DNA from 3 places in the Pseudomonas sp. PGPR40 genome. Region 2 is predicted to be linked to each of the others. Evidence: predicted binding sites of a transcription regulator. Region 2 holds the regulator's gene; each other region holds the start of a gene.
The links. The regulator FliA, encoded in region 2, starts transcription of late flagellar genes. The targets are predictions, from matches to a motif close to CTAAAGTTTNNNNNNNNNNNGCCGNTAA.
Positions count from the first base shown of each region.

Region 1 (6,401 bases), on a different contig from region 2:
ACCGGGCGTTTCAAGGCCATCGATGTAGTGCGTCGGCGCGCGCGCTTTAACGCGTCCCGACCGATGTTGATCGCTCAACTGGAAGAGCTGGAGCAGGCTGACTGGAGTGATGAAGATGTGGAAGACGATCGCTTGCGGCTGATTTTCACCTGTTGCCACCCGGCACTGGCGGCGGACGCCCAAGTGCCGTTGACCCTGCGCGAAGTCTGCGACCTGACCACTGAAGAAATCGCCCGGGCCTTTCTCGCGGCGCCGGCCACCATCGCCCAACGTATCGTGCGGGCCAAGGCCAAGATTCGTGATGCGAAAATCCCTTATCAGGTGCCCACCCTGACGGAACTGCCCGAGCGTCTCGACAGCGTGCTGCGGGTGATTTATCTGGTGTTCAACGAAGGCTACTCGGCGTCTAACGGTAGCGAACTGACCCGCGAAGACCTGACGCGCGAAGCGATTCGTCTCGGTCGGTTGCTGATGGAATTATTGCCTGAACCTGAGGTGATGGGGTTGCTGGCACTGATGCTGTTGCATGAGTCCCGGCGCCCGGCCAGGACCTCGCCCGACGGCGAGTTGATTGTGCTGGACGAACAGGATCGCTCGTTGTGGGACGCCGAGCTGATTGCCGAAGGCTGCGCATTGGTGGAGCGGGCGCTGACGACCCGGCGCTTCGGGCCTTATTGCCTGCAAGCGGCGATTGCGGCGGTGCATGCCGAAGCAACCACGGCGGCGCAGACGGACTGGCCGCAGATTGTCGGTCTGTATGACGTGCTGCTGCGGGCCGTGCCGTCGCCGGTGATCGAACTCAACCGCGCGGCGGCGCTGGCCAAGCGCGATGGACCGCTGGCCGGGCTGACATTAATCGAAGGGATTCTGGCGCGGGGCGAGTTGCTGGATTACCACTTGGCGCACTCGGCGCGGGCAGAGTTTTACCGACAGTTGGGCAGGGTGGAAGAGGCGCGGGCGGCGTATGAGCGTGCGCTGGAATTGACGCAGCAAGTGCCGGAGCGGCGGTTTATCGAGGGGCGGCTTCGGGCGTTGGAGTGAGGTGATCTTGCGGGCCCCTTCGCGGGCAAGCCTCGCTCCTACAGGATTGAGTCGATCACACTTTTACGATTCGACTCGCATCTGTAGGAGCGAGGCTTGCCCGCGAAGGGGCCAGTGAAACCACATCACTCCAGCATCTTGCCAAGCAACCAACTCCCCGCCGGCCCCGGCGGATGCAGCCGCGACCAGAGCGCATCGACATACACCGGTTTCGGCCAGCCGCGCACCTTCAGCTCCACCAACGACCCCGCCCCGAATCGCCCCACCAGCCACCGAGGCAACGGCGCCCAGCCGAACCCGCCCTGGGCCATTTCCAGCAGCATCAGGTAACTCGGCGCCGACCAGACGCGCCCCTTCGCGCGGCTTTCATACGGATTGATGATCGTTGCCAGACGCAGCTCGCGGTGCTGTTCCAGCACGTCCTGATCGATGCCCTTCAGCTTCGCCAACGGGTGTGTATGGGACACGAACAGGGCGATTTCCGTGCGCTCGTCCACCGTCGAACTGACCAGGTCTGGTGGGTAATTGTCCTGCATCTCGGCGAACGCGACATGGGCTCGGCCGCGTTGCACCAGTGCCACCAGGTCATCGCATTCGGCGATCAGGCATTCCAATTCCAGGTCTGGATAACGCTGCTCGAAAGCACTGAGCGCCGCTTCAAAACGGTCGGACTGATAAGTGTCGGATATCGCCACGGTCAGCTTCGGTTCGACGCCTTGGGAGAGTTGGCTGGCGGTCATTTCCAGACGGCTGGTGGCAGCCAGAATCTCCTCGGCCCGTTGCAGCATGACGTGCCCGGCCGGGGTCAGGCTCGGCTTGCGACTGCTGCGGTCGAAGAGGGCAAGGTTCAGGTCGATTTCCAGGCTGGCCACTGCGGCGCTGATGGTCGACTGACTGCGACCGAGCTTGCGCGCCGCCGCAGAAAACGAGCCTTGAGTCGCCGCCTGGACAAACGCCAGCAACACTTCGTGGGAAGCCATGAACTATCGCCTTGATCGATGGTTATTGGTTATGAAGTATCGTTTCGATAATCGATCATGGCAACCACAGTCACTCAGGGAGTCTGGCCATGAACGCCAACAAATCCATCACTGAACGAATGTTCCAGGCCATCGGTTTCGAACTGCTGGCGATATTGATCTGTACCCCGCTGCTGGCCTGGATCATGGACAGACCCATGCTGGAAATGGGCGCGGTCACCCTGGCCATTGCAGCCCTTGCCCTGGCCTGGAACGTGGTCTTCAACGGTCTGTTCGACCGGTTGCTCAAGCGCTTTGCCATTGTGCGCAATGCCTGGGTGCGCGTGGTGCACGCGCTATTGTTCGAAGGCGGTCTGGTCGCGTTTGGCGTGCCGTTGATTGCCTGGTGGCTGAAGATCAGCCTGTGGCAGGCGTTCCTGCTGGACATCGGCGTACTGCTGTTTTTCCTGCCGTACACCTACGTTTATCACTGGGGTTATGACGTAGTGCGTGAGCGACTGTTGGTGCGCAGGGTTTGCGAGGTTTAAAAAGTCGTGTAGGAGCGAGGCTTGCCCGCGAAGAACGATGACGCGTAATACCTGAAAAACCGCGGTGCCTTCTTCGCGGGCAAGCCTCGCTCCTACAAGGGGGAGTATTGAGGCAGATGAGTTTCTGTGACAGTGGAATGGCGTCGCTGACCGATGGTCGGAAAGGGCTCAAGAAAGCATCTGGCCCGCCGATGAGGCTGATGTTGATCTTCCGATTCTGGTGGTGAACCAGTGTCGCTGACAGGGATGTCCGGACATCTTGCATGCCACTTGGGCGTGCCTTATCCCTGTCATGAGATATCACTCGATGTTTTTGCAAAAATCCCTGAGAGCGCAAATCCTCGCCCTGTTGAGCGGCAGCCTGTTGGCGATGTTGCTGATCGCTTTGGCTTGCTTTCACTTTCTGTCCAGCGGTGTTCAGAGTTACGCGAACCTGATCGAAGGCCCGTTGCACACCTCGCAATTGATCGATGAAGCCAACCTGCAATTCAAGGTGCAGGTTCAGGAGTGGAAGAACGTTCTGCTGCGCGGCAAGGAACCTGCGAACCTGGGCAAATACTGGAAGCAGTTCGAGGACCGCCAGCGCGACGTGCAGGGCATCCTCGGTGAACTGGCCGGGCAGAAAGGCATCGAGCCGCAACTCAAGACCCGCATCGAACGCTTGCGTGAAGAACATCGTGTATTAGGTGCGGCCTATCAGAAGGGCCGTGATGCCTATGTGGCGGCCGGTGCCGACCCAACGGCCGGCGACAACGCAGTCAAAGGCGTGGACCGTGCCGCCAGCGAGCAAATGAGTGAACTGGTCAGCGAACTGCGCAAGCAGGGCACCGAGCAATCGAAACTGATCAGCGCCAGCGCCGACCAGACCGTGTTGTTGGGGCTGGTGGTGATGCTGGTGTCGGGCCTGCTGATTGGCCTGTTGAGTCTGTGGCTGGTCAACCGCAACCTGGTGGAGCCGATCCGTAAACTGATCGACTATGTGGCACAACTCAGCCAAGGGCGCTTCGCCGAGCGCGTGGCCAGCAGCCGGCAGGACGAGTTGGGCAACCTGGCCAAGGCCGCCAACACCTTGCGCGATTTCCTCGCCGAAACCTTCAGCCGCTTGCAGCGCAGTGCGACGGACCTGGACAGCGCCAGCGGCGAATTGAACTCGATTGCCGGCCTCATGGCCAGCGGCACCAACGAGCAATTCAACCGCACCGATCAGGTGGCCACGGCGATGAACGAAATGTCCGCCACCGCGCAAGAAGTCGCGCGCCACGCAGCCGATGCGGCACGTGCGGCCGACGACGCCGACCAATCCGCCCAGCAGGGTGAAAAAGTCATGCAGGGCACCATTCACACCATCACCCAAATGCGCGGCGAAATCGCCAATACGGCCACGGTCATCCGTCGTCTGGAAGCCGACAGCGGGCGCATCGGTAAAGTGCTGGAAGTTATTCGCGGCATTGCCGAACAGACCAACCTGCTAGCGCTCAACGCCGCAATCGAAGCGGCCCGTGCCGGAGAAGCCGGGCGTGGTTTTGCGGTGGTCGCCGATGAAGTGCGCAGCCTGGCCCAACGCACGGCAGCGTCGATCATCGAGATCAACCAGATCATTCAAACCGTGCAAACCGGTGCGGTGGACGCGGCCCAAGCCATCGAAAGCGGCCAGTCGCGCAGCGAAGAAAGCGTCGAGCAAGTGACTCAGGCTGGCGCCATGCTCGAGCGCATCACCCATGCCGTGGAAGCCATTCGCGACATGAATCGCCAGATCGCCACCGCCGCCGAAGAGCAGACTTCAGTGGCCGAAGACATCTCGCGCAACCTCACCGAAATCACCAGCATCGCCAGTACCAACCTGGACAACGTGCAGCGCACCGAAGCGGCCAGCCACAATCTGCATGGCTTGTCGGGGCAGTTGAATGAAGTGACGGCGCGGTTGAGCGCCTAGTGAAATGGGCTGTGTACCGATTCGGTTACCGACTCGGTACACAGTCGCTCTCAAGTTCGCGCCGCACCAGTCGATGATGGATTTAATAACTCCACATGGATAAATCTCATGGTCAGTATCAGCTCCGTTTCGATCAACCAGACTGTCTCGACGTCTTCGAGCAGCGTCACGATCAGCGACAACAGTGAAGACACCTCAGTTGCAGCGACTACCGAGGCGACCAAGATTGCCGCTGGCGGTGCTCCCGCGTCGAGTGACAGCAGTTCCAGCAGCAGCGAATCCGATACGGTGAAACAACTGCGCAAGCAGATCGCCGAGCTGCAAAAGCAATTGCAGGAACAACAGCAACAGCTGCAAGCGGCCCAGGCCAGGCAGGAAAGCGAAGCCAAAGTAGCGGACGTCGCGGCGGCTCAGTCGCAGGTTGCGGCCACTTCGGCTTCATTGCTGACGGTGACGGCGGCATTGTTGCAGGCGTTGCAGGATGAGGGTGGCAGTACGTCGGGTTCGCTGGTCAGCACCGCCGCTTAAGTCCGTGAGGGCAAACTGAAAGTAAACGTCGTGCCTTGTTGCTCGGTCGACAGCACCTCCAGCTTTCCTCCATGGGCCTGCGCAATCTGACTGGCAATGTACAACCCCAACCCGAGACCGGTCTGCGAAGTTGCGCCAGCTGGTTTCGAATAGGGCTGGAACAGATGCGGCAGCGCATCTTCGGCAATCAGCCCCTGGTTTTTTACGCTCAACACAAAGTGTCCGTCCTCGACCTGCGCGCTGACCTCGATCGGGCCGTCGGGATCTCCGTGGACAACGGCGTTCGCCACCAGATTGGATAACAATTGCGTGACCCGTTCGCGATCGCAATGAACCTTGCTCAGGTCGCCAATCGACGACTGAATGATGCGTTTGGGGTGAATGCTCTGGATCTCGGAAATCACATGCCGCAACGCATCCGCCAGATCCGGGCACGGCTCCATGTTCACCGGGATGCCTCGGCCCAGTGAACCCCGCGCGAAGTCCAGCACATCGTCCACCAGTTTGGTCGCACGTCGGGCGCTGGTGAGGATATGCCGGGCCCGTTGCTCATTCGCCGGGTCAGAGACTTTGCGCAGGAGCATTTCGGCGCCGGCACTGATGGCGAACAAGGGGTTACGCAAGTCATGGCCGAGTACGGCGATGAATTGTTCGGGTAGTTCGGCGGTTTGGCACTCCTTCATCAGCGTCGCTTCGGTCCGTTGCTGGTTTTCTTCGGCTTCGATCTGCAGCGCGAGTATTCGGGCGAACGACTCCATGGTGCTCTGGATCGTGCTGGACTTGAGCGGCGCCGGATTGGGATCAAGAGCACAAAGGGTGCCGAAAAAGCGCCCATCGGTGCGCACTATCGGGACGGCAATGTAGCTTTCGAATGGATAGGTACGGGGCGTGTGGTGATCTTGGTAGAGCGGTTCTTCACTGGCCTTGTCGATCACCACTGAATGTTGGCCCTGGCGGATTTCGTCGCACAGGGTGGCGACCAGCTCCAGTTCATCGCCCACCTGCACACCGACATCCAGTCGATCGAGCACCGCGCAGACGGTCCAGGAGTCTTCGGTAACACGGGCCACCGCCGCGAACCGCAAGCCGGTCAACTCGCTGATCACCTGGAGAATCGCCGGCACCGCACTGATCCGGCTGATTGTGGCGATGTCTGCTGTCGCTGTTTGCCCCATATCCGTGGTTCTCTGCTTCAACATGCCGAATGGTTTTGAGGGATTCTAGCGGGCTTGTGAGAAATGGCGCGACTTCGTTCGTCGCTTCAGTGAATGGCCTGACGCCGAACGCAAAAAAGCCGCACGACCGGAAAGTCGTGCGGCTTTTTGGCAGTTGAATCACGTGTCTTGTTTGTTGCTCAGAACCTTGCCGGTGGTGGCATCGAGATCCACGTCC
Region 1 covers NZ_JAKLSP010000009.1:58,463-64,863, reverse strand. The annotation lists gene MEB48_RS10085 (RNA polymerase sigma factor) at 1-1,041, shown strand, start outside; gene MEB48_RS10080 (LysR family transcriptional regulator) at 1,167-2,021, opposite strand; gene MEB48_RS10075 (multidrug/biocide efflux PACE transporter) at 2,111-2,548, shown strand; gene MEB48_RS10070 (methyl-accepting chemotaxis protein) at 2,856-4,481, shown strand; gene MEB48_RS10065 (hypothetical protein) at 4,590-5,009, shown strand; gene MEB48_RS10060 (GAF domain-containing sensor histidine kinase) at 5,006-6,184, opposite strand; gene MEB48_RS10055 (PepSY domain-containing protein) at 6,344-6,401, opposite strand, start outside.
Region 1: a site for FliA is predicted at 2,716-2,743, ahead of MEB48_RS10070 (methyl-accepting chemotaxis protein). Genes of this name have one in related genera too.

Region 2 (6,401 bases):
GCCGACTTGAACGCCGGCCTGATCGATCAGAATCAGGCGAAGCTGCGCCGGATGGAAGTGGCTCAGGAAGCCGAGTTCTACGGTTCGATGGACGGTGCCAGCAAGTTCGTGCGCGGAGACGCCATTGCCGGTCTGCTGATTCTGTTCATCAACCTGATCGGCGGCATGGCGGTCGGTATTTTCCAGCACGGCATGAGCTTTGGCGATGCCGGTCGGGTGTACGCCTTGTTGACCATCGGTGACGGTTTGGTGGCGCAATTGCCATCACTGCTGTTGTCGACGGCCGCTGCGATCATGGTGACCCGTGCTTCCGGTTCGGAAGACATGGGCAAACAAATCAATCGTCAGATGTTTGCCTCGCCAAAAGCTTTGGCGGTGGCCGCTGGCTTGATGGCGGTGATGGGCCTGGTGCCGGGCATGCCGCACTTCTCCTTTCTGAGCATGGCAGCCTTGGCGGCGGGCGGCGCTTACCTGTTCTGGAAAAAGCAGAACGTAGCCAAGGTTCAGGCCCTGCAAGAGGTCAAGCGTCAGCAGGAACTGCTGCCGTCGCCGGCCCGGGCCCAGGAAACCAAGGAGCTTGGCTGGGATGACGTGACGCCGATCGACATGATCGGCCTGGAAGTCGGTTATCGCCTGATTCCGCTGGTGGACCGCAACCAGGGTGGTCAGTTGCTGGCACGGATCAAGGGGGTGCGTAAAAAGCTTTCCCAGGACCTGGGCTTCCTGATGCCGACGGTGCATATCCGTGACAACCTCGATCTGGCGCCCAGCGCCTACCGCCTGACCTTGATGGGCGTGATTTTGGCCGAGGCCGAGATTTACCCGGAGCGCGAATTGGCGATCAACCCGGGGCAGGTCTACGGCACGCTCAACGGCATCACCGCCAAAGATCCGGCTTTCGGTCTGGAGGCGGTCTGGATCGAAATCAGCCAGCGCGCCCAGGCGCAATCCCTCGGTTACACCGTGGTTGATGCCAGTACGGTAGTGGCAACCCACTTGAACCAGATTCTGTACAAGCACTCCAGCGAGCTGATCGGCCACGAAGAAGTCCAGCAACTCATGCATTTGCTGGCCAAAAGCTCGCCGAAACTGGCCGAAGAGCTGGTGCCGGGGGTGGTTTCGCTGTCGCAGCTGCTCAAAGTCTTGCAGGCGTTGCTGGCCGAGCAGGTGCCGGTACGGGACATCCGCAGCATCGCCGAAGCCATCGCGAACAACGCCGCCAAGAGTCAAGATACTGCCGCTTTGGTGGCCGCGGTGCGCGTCGGCGTATCTCGTGCCATCGTGCAAAGCATTGTAGGGACTGAGTCGGAGCTGCCTGTGATCACCTTGGAACCAAGGTTGGAACAAATATTGCTCAATAGTCTTCAGAAGGCAGGACAAGGCTCGGAAGAGGGCGTTCTGCTGGAGCCCAGCATGGCGGAGAAACTGCAACGTTCGTTGATCGAAGCGGCACAGCGTCAGGAAATGCAAGGTCAACCGGTGATTCTGCTGGTGGCCGGTCCGGTTCGCGCGATGCTCTCGCGATTCGGCCGGCTGGCAGTCCCGGGTTTGCATGTGTTGGCTTATCAGGAAATTCCTGACAACAAGCAAGTGACCATCGTTGCGACAGTAGGGCCCAACGGCTGAGGTAGTGGTTTATGCAAGTTAAGCGTTTTTTCGCCGCCGATATGCGTCAGGCCATGAAACTGGTTCGCGATGAACTGGGCGCCGATGCCGCCATCATTGGCAATCGCCGGATCGCCGGTGGTGTCGAGCTGACGGCTGCCCTGGACTACAAATTGTCGGCGCTGGCCCCGCGTGTTCCGAACATGGAACTCGAGGATGAACTGCGCAAGACCCAGTCGCGGATCGCTACCGCCCAGGCCGAACTGAGCCTGCGTAGCGATGGCGAGAGCGACAAAACCACCAACCGCCAATTGTTCGCCGGCCTGCCGTTGACCGCCGCCGAGCCGCTGATCGAACCGACGCTGGCCGAGCCCCGGCGCCCGGCACCCGCGCCTGCCACAGCCACCGGTGTCGACCCGCGGGCATTCGACTCGATGCGTTTCGAACTCAACAGCCTGCGTGAATTGATGGAAGTGCAACTTGGCTCGCTGGCCTGGAATCAACTGCAAGGCAGCCGTCCGGCCCAGGCCAACCTCTGGCGCCGCCTGCAACGCATCGGTCTGTCCGGTCCGCTGTCGCGCGATCTGCTGGCACTGATTACTGAAATTGAAGAACCCCGTCAGGCCTGGCGCATGTTGCTCGCCCACCTGGCGCGGATGATCGCCACCCCGGAAGTCGAGCCGCTGGAAGAGGGCGGCGTGATTGCCATGGTCGGCCCGGCCGGCATGGGCAAGACCACCACGCTGGCCAAGCTCGCGGCCCGTTATGTGCTCAAGTACGGCGCGCAGAACATTGCGCTGGTGAGCATGGACAGTTATCGCATCGGTGCTCAGGAACAGCTCAAGACCCTGGGCCGCATTCTCAACGTATCGGTCACCCACATTGACCCGGGCCAATCGCTGGTGCAGGCAATGGAGCCCTTGCTGCGCAAACGCGTGGTGCTGATCGATACCGCCGGCCTGCAGGCCAGCGATCCGGCACTGCGCATGCAACTCGAAAGCCTGGCCGGACGCGGCATCAAATCAAAAAATTATCTGGTCTTGGCAACCACCAGCCAGAAACAGGTTCTAACCGCCGCTTATCACAGTTACAAACGTTGCGGCCTTGCCGGCTGCATCCTGACTAAACTGGATGAAACGGCAAGCTTGGGCGAGGTGTTGAGCCTGGCCATCAGTCATGAGTTGCCGGTGGCGTATCTGACCGATGGCCCGCGGATCCCGGATGATTTGCATCTGCCGCGTCGTCATCAGCTGGTCAGCCGCGCCGTGAGTGTGCAAATGCAGGAAGAACCCAGCGAAGAAGCCATGGCTGACATGTTCGCTGATATTTACCACAGCCCGACCAAGCAGGTTGGCTAAGGTATTAATGAACAGTTTTTGTACCTACATCGATGGTCTGCCATGCATTGTTCAGTTGGTGAACGCGCAGCCAGTAATGTGGCCTCCGTCTATGCAAGACAAGGTAAAGAAATAACATGGGCAGCATGCATCCCGTACAGGTGATCGCGGTGACCGGCGGCAAAGGTGGCGTCGGGAAGACTAACGTGTCAGTGAACTTGTCCCTGGCTCTAGCTGAGCTCGGCCGGCGCGTCATGCTGCTGGATGCCGATCTGGGGCTGGCGAACGTCGACGTCCTGCTGGGGCTGACACCCAAACGTACCCTGGCCGACGTGATCGAAGGCCGCTGTGAACTGCGCGACGTGCTGTTGCAAGGGCCCGGCGGTATTCGCATCGTCCCGGCCGCGTCCGGTACGCAGAGCATGGTTCATCTGAGCCCGGCCCAGCATGCCGGCCTGATCCAGGCTTTCAGTGACATCGGCGACAACCTCGACGTATTGGTGATCGACACCGCTGCGGGCATTGGTGACTCGGTGGTCAGTTTCGTCCGCGCAGCGCAAGAAGTACTGCTGGTGGTGTGCGACGAGCCGACCTCGATCACCGACGCCTACGCGCTGATCAAACTGCTGAATCGTGACTACGGCATGAATCGCTTCCGTGTCCTGGCCAATATGGCGCAGAGCCCGCAGGAAGGCCGCAACCTGTTCGCCAAGTTGACCAAGGTCACCGATCGTTTCCTCGACGTCGCCTTGCAATACGTCGGTGCGGTGCCTTACGACGAAAGCGTGCGCAAGGCCGTGCAGAAGCAACGTGCCGTCTACGAAGCCTTCCCGCGTTCCAAGTGCGCCCTGGCGTTCAAGGCCATTGCACAGAAGGTCGATACCTGGCCGCTGCCGGCCAACCCGCGTGGGCACCTGGAGTTTTTCGTCGAGCGCCTCGTGCAACAGACCGCAGGACCCGTTCTATGACAGCCAGCGGTTACAACCTCTACAAGCAGTCGGCACGTGACGCGCAGTACGAGCTGATCGAGCGTTACGCGCCACTGGTCAAACGCATTGCCTACCACCTGCTGGCGCGTTTGCCGGCCAGTGTCCAGGTCGAAGACCTGATCCAGGCCGGGATGATCGGCCTGCTTGAAGTTTCCACCAAATACGACGCCAGCAAAGGCGCGAGTTTCGAGACGTACGCGGGCATTCGAATCCGCGGCGCGATGCTCGATGAAGTGCGCAAGGGGGACTGGGCACCACGCTCGGTTCACCGCAATACCCGCATGGTCAGCGACGCAATTCGCTCGATTGAAGCTAAAACCGGTCGTGACGCTAAAGATCATGAGGTTGCGGCCGAACTCCAATTGAGCCTCGACGATTATTACGGGATTTTGAACGACACCCTGGGCAGCCGGTTATTCAGTTTCGACGATCTGTTGCAGGACGGCGAACACGAAGGGCTGCACGAGGATGGCGCCAGTGCTCATCTCGAGCCGTCACGCGATCTGGAAGATGAACGCTTCCAGAAAGCGCTGGCGGACGCGATTGCCAATTTGCCGGAGCGTGAGCGACTGGTGTTGGCGCTGTACTACGACGAAGAGTTGAATCTCAAGGAAATCGGTGAGGTCCTGGGGGTCAGCGAATCGCGGGTCAGCCAGTTACACAGCCAGTGCGCGGCCCGTTTGCGGGGGCGTTTGGGGGAGTGGCGAGCGCGCTGACAGGCAGTGTGGGGACACTGCGAACGAGGTTGGTACGGCATTTTGCTGCATCAGTCACGGCCCGTTGTAATCCATGCAACTGTTGAGTGTTACGCCGAATTGATTGAACGGCGCGTTCAGGTGCTGCGCGCGTTTTAAGACTGCTTGGAGGTCGAATTGGACAAGAATATGAAAATCCTCATCGTTGATGACTTCTCGACGATGCGGCGGATCATAAAAAACCTGTTGCGTGACCTTGGGTTCACCAACACGGTCGAGGCGGACGATGGCACCACTGCCATTCCGGTTCTCAACAGCGGGAGCATCGACTTTCTGGTAACGGACTGGAACATGCCCGGCATGACCGGTATTGATCTGCTGCGCCACGTGCGTGCCGATGAAAAACTCAAACACCTGCCGGTGTTGATGGTCACGGCCGAAGCCAAGCGTGAGCAAATCATCGAAGCCGCTCAGGCGGGTGTGAACGGTTATGTGGTCAAGCCATTCACGGCTCAGGCGTTGAAAGACAAGATTGAAAAGATCTTCGAACGCATCGGTTGATGTGCAAAGCCAGTCCGTCACGGGGGAGCTATGGAGCATAACGAATCTTCACAGGGCGATTTCGAGTCGACCCTGAAAAAACACGCGGTCGAACTGGTCGAAAGCCTTGAAAAAGGTAGGTTCGGCGACGCTGTGCAACTGATCCATGAGCTCAACCAGACCCGTGACCGCGGCCTGTACCAGGAAGTGGGCAAGCTCACCCGCGAGCTGCATAGCGCGATCGTCAATTTCCAGATTGACCCGCACATGCCGCAAGCCGAGGAAGTGTCTCAGATCACGGATGCCACCGAGCGCCTGGGGTATGTGGTCAAGCTGACCGAGGCCGCGGCCAACCGCACCATGGACCTGGTGGAAAACGCCACGCCGCTGATCAACAGCCTGAGCGACGAAGCTCAGGCGCTGAGCACGGATTGGGGACGGTTCATGCGTCGCGAAGTCGGGGCTGAAGAGTTCCGCGAACTGGCCCGGCGGGTTGACGGTTTCCTGACACGCAGCAGCGAAGACAACCGCGTCGTGTCGAGCAACCTCAACGACATTCTGCTGGCCCAGGATTACCAGGACCTCACCGGTCAGGTGATCAAGCGCGTGACCCAATTAGTCACCGAAGTTGAAAGCAACCTGCTCAAGCTCGTGCTCATGGCCAGTCAGGTCGACCGCTTTGCGGGTATCGAACATGACCGTGAAGCAATGCTCGCTGAAAAAGATCCGCAAAAACATCTCTCTCAGGGTGAAGGTCCGCAGATTCATGCCGATAAAAGAGAAGACGTTGTGTCCGGTCAGGACGATGTGAACGATTTGCTATCCAGTCTTGGATTTTAGGTTTTCAGGTTTTTAGACCTTTAGGAGCACCCCCTTAATGAGCTTCGGCGCCGATGAAGAGATCCTTCAGGATTTCCTGGTTGAGGCCGGCGAGATTCTAGAGCAACTGTCCGAACAGCTGGTCGAGCTTGAAAGCCGACCGGATGATGCGGATTTGCTCAATGCAATTTTTCGCGGTTTTCACACTGTAAAAGGGGGCGCCGGCTTCCTCCAGCTCAACGAGCTGGTGGAGTGCTGTCACATCGCCGAGAACGTGTTCGACATCCTGCGCAAGGGTGAACGGCGCGTCGACTCGGAACTGATGGACGTGGTTCTTGAAGCACTGGACGCGGTGAACGGCATGTTCAGCGAAGTCCGCGAACGCAGCCCGATCACGGCTGCCACGCCTGAATTGC
Region 2 covers NZ_JAKLSP010000005.1:107,429-113,829, reverse strand. The annotation lists gene flhA (flagellar biosynthesis protein FlhA) at 1-1,626, shown strand, start outside; gene flhF (flagellar biosynthesis protein FlhF) at 1,638-2,963, shown strand; gene fleN (flagellar synthesis regulator FleN) at 3,080-3,910, shown strand; gene fliA (RNA polymerase sigma factor FliA) at 3,907-4,647, shown strand; gene MEB48_RS06555 (chemotaxis response regulator CheY) at 4,816-5,187, shown strand; gene MEB48_RS06550 (protein phosphatase CheZ) at 5,218-6,006, shown strand; gene MEB48_RS06545 (chemotaxis protein CheA) at 6,044-6,401, shown strand, end outside.

Region 3 (6,401 bases), on a different contig from region 2:
GCGTACGCAGCCGTTGGCGAATCTGTGTGGTAGCACTGGCGTTGTTGCCAATAGCGATGGCTCGGGCATTGGCCTGTTGCTGCTGATCGCCCGCCGCCTGGTTGACCGAGAGGTTGCCCTGGTGCTGCATGCCCGAACCGTCGATTTCAGCGTTATTGATGGCGGGAGGTTGGGCAAAGGTCGATGCACTGCAAAACATGGCGATCATTAGCAGCGTACGAGTCATCTTAACGGTCTCCCGTGACGACTTTCAGAGCACCCATGCCTCGCTGGATGTTTGAATTGACCATGTTGGCAATACCGTTGCCCGAATTGCCCGAACGTCCAGCGGGGAGGTTGGAAAGCTGGGTCTGGTTGGTGATATTGCCGCCCAGGTTATTGGTGTTTTGCGTGACCAGGCCCGAGATGCCTGCACCGCTGGCGACGCTGGCAAAGTCGCCGTCGCTCAATTCGTTCGTTTGCCTGAGGACTTGTCTGGACGGGTTGGCATTGGCGGTCGTGGGGCTAGGGTCGGGCATCACCGGTGCACGCGTTGCCATGCGCGGTTGGACATCACGTTTGATAATAATGATGCCGTTGTCAGCCTGTACGGGCAGGCTGACACTTGAGCCCAGTGCGCATCCGATCAGCAAGAGGCAATAGATGCTTTTATCAAATGTCCCCACGGCGGCAATTCCTTCTTTGTTGTGGGCTGGCTTAGTCAGCCTTGGGAAGGGGGGAGCGAAAGCTGTGCCGGATTTTGATTGTTGTTTTGATTCAGAGGGTTATCGATCAAGGCAAGTGGATCGATGGAGTGAGGTGTTTCAGGTTTGAGAAGACCGCCGGGGCGGTAATGCGATGAAGGATCGCAAACACTCTGGATCCAAGGGCTTAGGTGGGATGTATCAGCGTTTTAACAGATGGTGTGACAAGACGAAGGCCAGCGTTGAAACGGGCTGTTCGAGAGGAGAAGCGTGTTTCAGAAGTGGACGTATTTTGCAAAGATATCGCAACAAATGCTGGGGTACTCGTCACGCAGCGCAATCCCTGTAGGAGCGAGGCTTGCCCGCGAAGAGGTCGGCACATCCAACATCGATGCTGGCTGGCACACTGCCTTCGCGAGCAAGCCCGCTCCCACAGGGATTGGGGGTTGACCCCCACTAAGGAAGGTCAGCGCCCGAGCAGTAACGCGACGGCTTGTATTGCTTGAAGCCGGCGTTCGGCCCAATCGCCCTGAAGCACCTGAACCGGCTGTCGATGCTGCTCCAGCCATGCCTGAGTCGCGCTGAAAAAAGCCCGGCGTTCATCCAGCTCTGGCTGACAACGCTGACCGTCATCCGTCCAGTCGACCTGTTCGGGAGACAGCAGCAAGTGCAAGTCATAGCGCCGAGCCAACAGTGACTGTTCAAGCCAGGTCGGGCAATCGCCAAACAGGGTCTGGCTCCAGAGCATGTTGCTCAGCAAGTGAGTGTCGAGAATCAGCAACGGCGGCCCAAGGGCGCGGGCGTCATCCTCCCACTGCAGCTGACCGCGAGCGATGTCGGGGATATCGGCCGGGCACGTGTCTCGTGCTTCCTGCTCAATGAACCAGCGCACGTATTCGCCCACCAGAACACCGCCGAATTGCTGTTGCAGTTCGGCGGCGAGCCAGCTCTTGCCGCTGGATTCAGGCCCTGTGAGTACCAAAACCTTCATGTGCGCAACGCCGGATCAGCGCGCCACGTCCGCCAGCCATGCACCGCCAGCAGTGCGAAAGCCCCATAAAGACCGGCGGTCAGGTACAGCTCTTTGTAGATGAACAGGCCAACGAAGATGATGTCCAGCGCGATCCACAACGGCCAGCATTGCAGACGTTTTTGCGCCATCCATAGCTGCGCCACCAGGCTGAAACCAGTCAACGCCGCATCGAGCCAAGGCTGGGCGGCATCGGTCCAGTGGGCCATTGCGGCGCCCAGCAGCAGACTGCCGACTGCGCCCACGGCCAGACCGAGCGCAATGGATTTTCCATCGAGCAAGCTGATATGCCGCTTGCCATGAGTCGCAGTCCCCTGAGTCCACTGCCACCAGCCGTAGATCTGCAAACCGGCGTAGATCACTTGCAACAGCATGTCCGAATACAGCTTCACCTCGAAAAAGATCCAGCTATACAGCAGCACCATGACCAGGCCGATCGGCCAGCACCAAGGGTTCTGTTTGACCGTCAACCAGACGGCAATCACGCCGAGGGCGGCAGCAAACAGTTCAAGCCCGGACATGGAGATTCCTTGGTGTCGTAAAAATGAGGGGGGCAAATTGTACCCGGATTGTGGGAAAGGGGCTTGCCAATGCCAGTCGGTCAGGCGCGGTCCCTGTAGGAGCGAGGCTTGCCCGCGAAGGCGGCGGCACAGTCAAATATTGATGTCGCCTGATACACCGCCTTCGCGGGCGAGCCTCGCTCCTACAGGGGGACCGCGTTGGGGATAGAAAAGAGTTACACCCGAAACTGCTTCAGCAACCCATTTAACTGCTCGCTCAACTCCTTGAGGTGAGCGCTCGCCACGCTCGACTGTTCGGCCGCCAGTGCCGTGCTGTGGGACAACCCGGCGGCCTGGGTGACGTTCTGATTGATGTCTTCCACCACATGGGCCTGCTGCAAGGTCGCACTGGCAATCGAAGCGTTCAATCCGTTGAGGTTGCGCAAGGCCTGGCCGATGGCATTCAGGCTGGCGCCGGCCAGCCCGGCCTGCTCGATGGTCAGTTGCGATGCACGGCTGCTGTCGCCGATCACCTTGACCGCCGCTTCGGAATGGCTTTGCAGGCGTTCGATCATCGACTGGATTTCCGCCGTGGACTTCTGAGTACGCTGGGCCAGCAGGCGCACTTCGTCGGCAACCACCGCAAACCCGCGACCTTGCTCGCCGGCCCGGGCGGCTTCGATGGCGGCGTTGAGGGCCAGCAGGTTGGTTTGCTCGGCGATGGAGCGGATCACCTCCAGGACACTGCCGATTTGCGTGCTTTCGTCGGCCAGCGTACGAATCACTTCGACGGCTTGATCGATGGTCGAAGACAGCTTGTCGATCTGCTGCAAGCTGCCGTCGATGTTGACCTGGCCCTGCTGCGCCTGAGATTCGGCATCGCGCATTTCGCTGGCCGCGTGTTCAGCGTTTTTGGCCACATCCTGCACGCCGTAGGTCACTTCATTGATCGCAGTCGCCACCAGTTCCATTTGCTGCGATTGCTGCTGGCTGCGTTGCTGGGCCTGCGTGGCATCGTTGCCCAATTCGCTGGAGGACTGGCCCAAGGCGCTGGCGGATACTTGCAACTGACTGATCACCAAGCGCAGTTTCGCGGTAAAGGCGTTGAAGTGCCGGGCCAATTGCGTGACTTCATCCTGGCCATGGGTATCGAGGCTGCGGGTCAGGTCGCTTTCACCGCTGGCGATGTTGGCCATGGCGTTCACGGTTTCCTGGAGCGGGCGCACGATGCTGCGGGCAATCATGATCACCAGCAGCGCCATGATCAGAGCAATCACCAGGCCCACGAAAGACGCCTTCCAGACCTGCGCATAAAACTCGGCCTGCATGTCATCGATGTACACGCCAGAACCGATCACCCAACCCCAGGGCTCGAACAGTTTGACGTAGGAGGTTTTTTCCACCGGCGCGCTGGCGCCCGGTTTTGGCCAGCGATAGTCGACCATGCCGGCGCCCTTGGCCTTCGCGATGGCGACCATCTCGTTGAACAGCGCGAAACCGTCCGGGTCGCGGATCGTCGAGAGATTCTGGCCTTCGAGCTTCGGATTGGTCGGGTGCATGACCATGACGGGCGTCAGGTCGTTGATCCAGAAATAATCATTCTGGTCGTAGCGCAAACCGCGCACGGCGGTCAGTGCCTGTTTTTGCGCGGCGTCGCGGGTGAGGGTGCCGGCAGTTTCCAGGCCATGATAGTAGGTGAGAATGCCACTGGCGGTCTGCACCACGTGCTGGGTCTTCTGGGCCTTGGCCTGATAGAGGTCGTCGTGAATCTGCTTGAGCATCAACACGCCCAACGTCAACAGCATCACCACGGCCACGATCAAAATGAGCCACAAGCGCCGGCTGATCGACACACTGCGCAAGCTGTTCATACGCTGTTACTCCGTTTTCTTGTTCTTGTCATAAACGATCGCCAGCATCCAACCACGCTTTGCCGATCGAGCCTATGCGACTCAGGTCCTATTACGCGGCAGCGTAAATGGGGCGTGTCTGATAGGATTTCGGCCCCGCACGGAAAAACCTGAGCCCAAGGCCTTTTTTCACGCAATTTTTACGGTTTTGTGTGGATCTTGCGCGCGCGGGGATTCAGCCAGGGCTGATCGCGTTAACGCTTATAAATTATTAACGGAGCATGCCTGGGGGCATGGCTTCTTGGGGGATTGATGGATCTTTGGACGGCCTTTCAGGCATTGATTTTAGGCGTTGTAGAAGGGCTGACGGAGTTCTTGCCCATTTCCAGTACCGGGCACCAGATTATTGTGGCGGACTTGCTCAATTTCGGCGGCGAGCGGGCCATGGCCTTCAACATCATCATTCAGCTCGGCGCGATCCTGGCGGTGGTCTGGCAGTTTCGCCGCAAGATCTTCGACGTTGTCATCGGCTTGCCGACACAACCCAGCGCGCGACGCTTCACCGCAAACCTGTTGATCGCTTTCCTGCCAGCGGTAGTGTTGGGGGTGATTTTCGCCGATCTGATTCACGAGTACCTGTTCAACCCGATTACTGTGGCCACCGCATTGGTCGTGGGCGGGGTCGTCATGTTGTGGGCAGAACGCCGTCAGCATGAAGTGCATGCTGAAAGTGTCGACGACATCACCTGGAAAGACGCCCTGAAAGTCGGCTTCGCCCAGTGCCTGGCGATGATTCCGGGGACCTCGCGTTCCGGCTCGACGATCATTGGCGGCTTGCTGTTCGGGTTGTCGCGCAAGACGGCCACCGAGTTCTCGTTCTTTCTCGCCATGCCGACCATGGTCGGCGCAGCGGTGTACTCGGGCTACAAATACCGCGATCTGTTCGTGCCGGCGGATTTTCCGGTGTTTGCCATTGGCTTCATCACTGCGTTTATCTTCGCGATGATCGCCGTCCGCGGCTTGCTCCTGTTCATTGCCAGCCACAGCTACGCGACATTCGCCTGGTATCGCATTGCGTTCGGTCTGGTAATCCTGGCCACCTGGCAATTCGGTTGGGTCGATTGGACAGCAGTCAAGCCATGAACGACTCCAGCACGCGCAACAACGCCGGACGGAAGTCCGGGGGAGCCATTCAAAACCTGCGGCTGAAACTGCTGGCGTTCGCTGTGCTGTGCGCAGTGCCATTGTTTGGCTCGATGTCGCTGTGGCTGCGCGGGGTGTCGGTGATTCCCCTGGCGGCCTACGGCATCGTCAGCGTGCTGGCGTTTTTCCTGTACTGGAGCGACAAGCACAAGGCCCGCGCCGACAGCTGGCGCACACCGGAAAACGTCTTGCACGCGGTGGAGCTGGCGGGTGGTTGGCCGGGCGCCTTGCTGGCCCAGCAAGCGTTTCGGCACAAGACCCGCAAAGTCTCGTTTCAGTTGGTGTTCTGGCTCATCGTGCTGATGCATCAAGTGTTCTGGATCGACCAGCTGTTTCTGGGCGCTAACCTGTTCGCGTTGTTTTAAGCACTTTAAAGCAACAAGCCGACCTGCGTGCGCTTGGGCAACTTGCTCACCACCAATTGGTGGGAACGTTGCAACAAGCCTTGCAGCTCTTCGGTGCCCAGCGGGTAGGGCGTTTCCATGATGATCCACTGAGCCCGGGCCAGATATGGCGCCGGGTGAATGCCCGGCCGGTCGCAATGGCCCAGGAACAGGTCCTTGTCGACCTTGAAAGCCAGGGACTGTCCCCGCAGGTTCTGCAAGGCGAACATCTTGTTCCCGGCAATCGAAAACACCCGCACGCCACCCCACTTGTAATCCTCCCGCGCACCGGGCAGCGCCAGGCAGAATTGCGCGACGTCCTCTTCGCTCATTAATCCGGCTTTCATAACAGTCTGTCCCCACACGCATTGAATGATTCGATCAAATGGTCGATCCAGGCGCGCAGTGCCGGCATCACCCCGCGTCGATGAGGGTAGACGGCTAGCAGCCAACCGCCCGGCAATGACCAGTCGGGCAAGAGTTGCACCAGCTCGCCGTTTTTCAGCTCCTGCTCGCAATGCATCATCGGCAACATGGTAAAGCCTTGGCCATTGAGGGTGCAGGCTTTGCGCACGATGAAATCGTCGATGCCCAATCGCGCTTCGAGACTCAGGTCGTAACTTTTGCCTGTTTGATCAAGCAGGCGGATATGCACCATGCGGTCGGCTTCCAGGGCGCCGAGCACGGGCAGGTTTTTCAGGTCTTCAGGATGATTGATTTCACGACCCAGCAGAAATGCGGGGCTGGCAACC
Region 3 covers NZ_JAKLSP010000003.1:33,870-40,270, reverse strand. The annotation lists gene MEB48_RS04075 (adhesin) at 1-226, opposite strand, end outside; gene MEB48_RS04070 (hypothetical protein) at 228-665, opposite strand; gene MEB48_RS04065 (AAA family ATPase) at 1,150-1,674, opposite strand; gene pnuC (nicotinamide riboside transporter PnuC) at 1,671-2,234, opposite strand; gene MEB48_RS04055 (methyl-accepting chemotaxis protein) at 2,450-4,084, opposite strand; gene MEB48_RS04050 (undecaprenyl-diphosphate phosphatase) at 4,376-5,206, shown strand; gene MEB48_RS04045 (DUF1294 domain-containing protein) at 5,203-5,631, shown strand; gene MEB48_RS04040 (MmcQ/YjbR family DNA-binding protein) at 5,637-5,996, opposite strand; gene MEB48_RS04035 (LysR substrate-binding domain-containing protein) at 5,993-6,401, opposite strand, start outside.
Region 3: a site for FliA is predicted at 4,211-4,238, ahead of MEB48_RS04055 (methyl-accepting chemotaxis protein). Genes of this name have one in related genera too.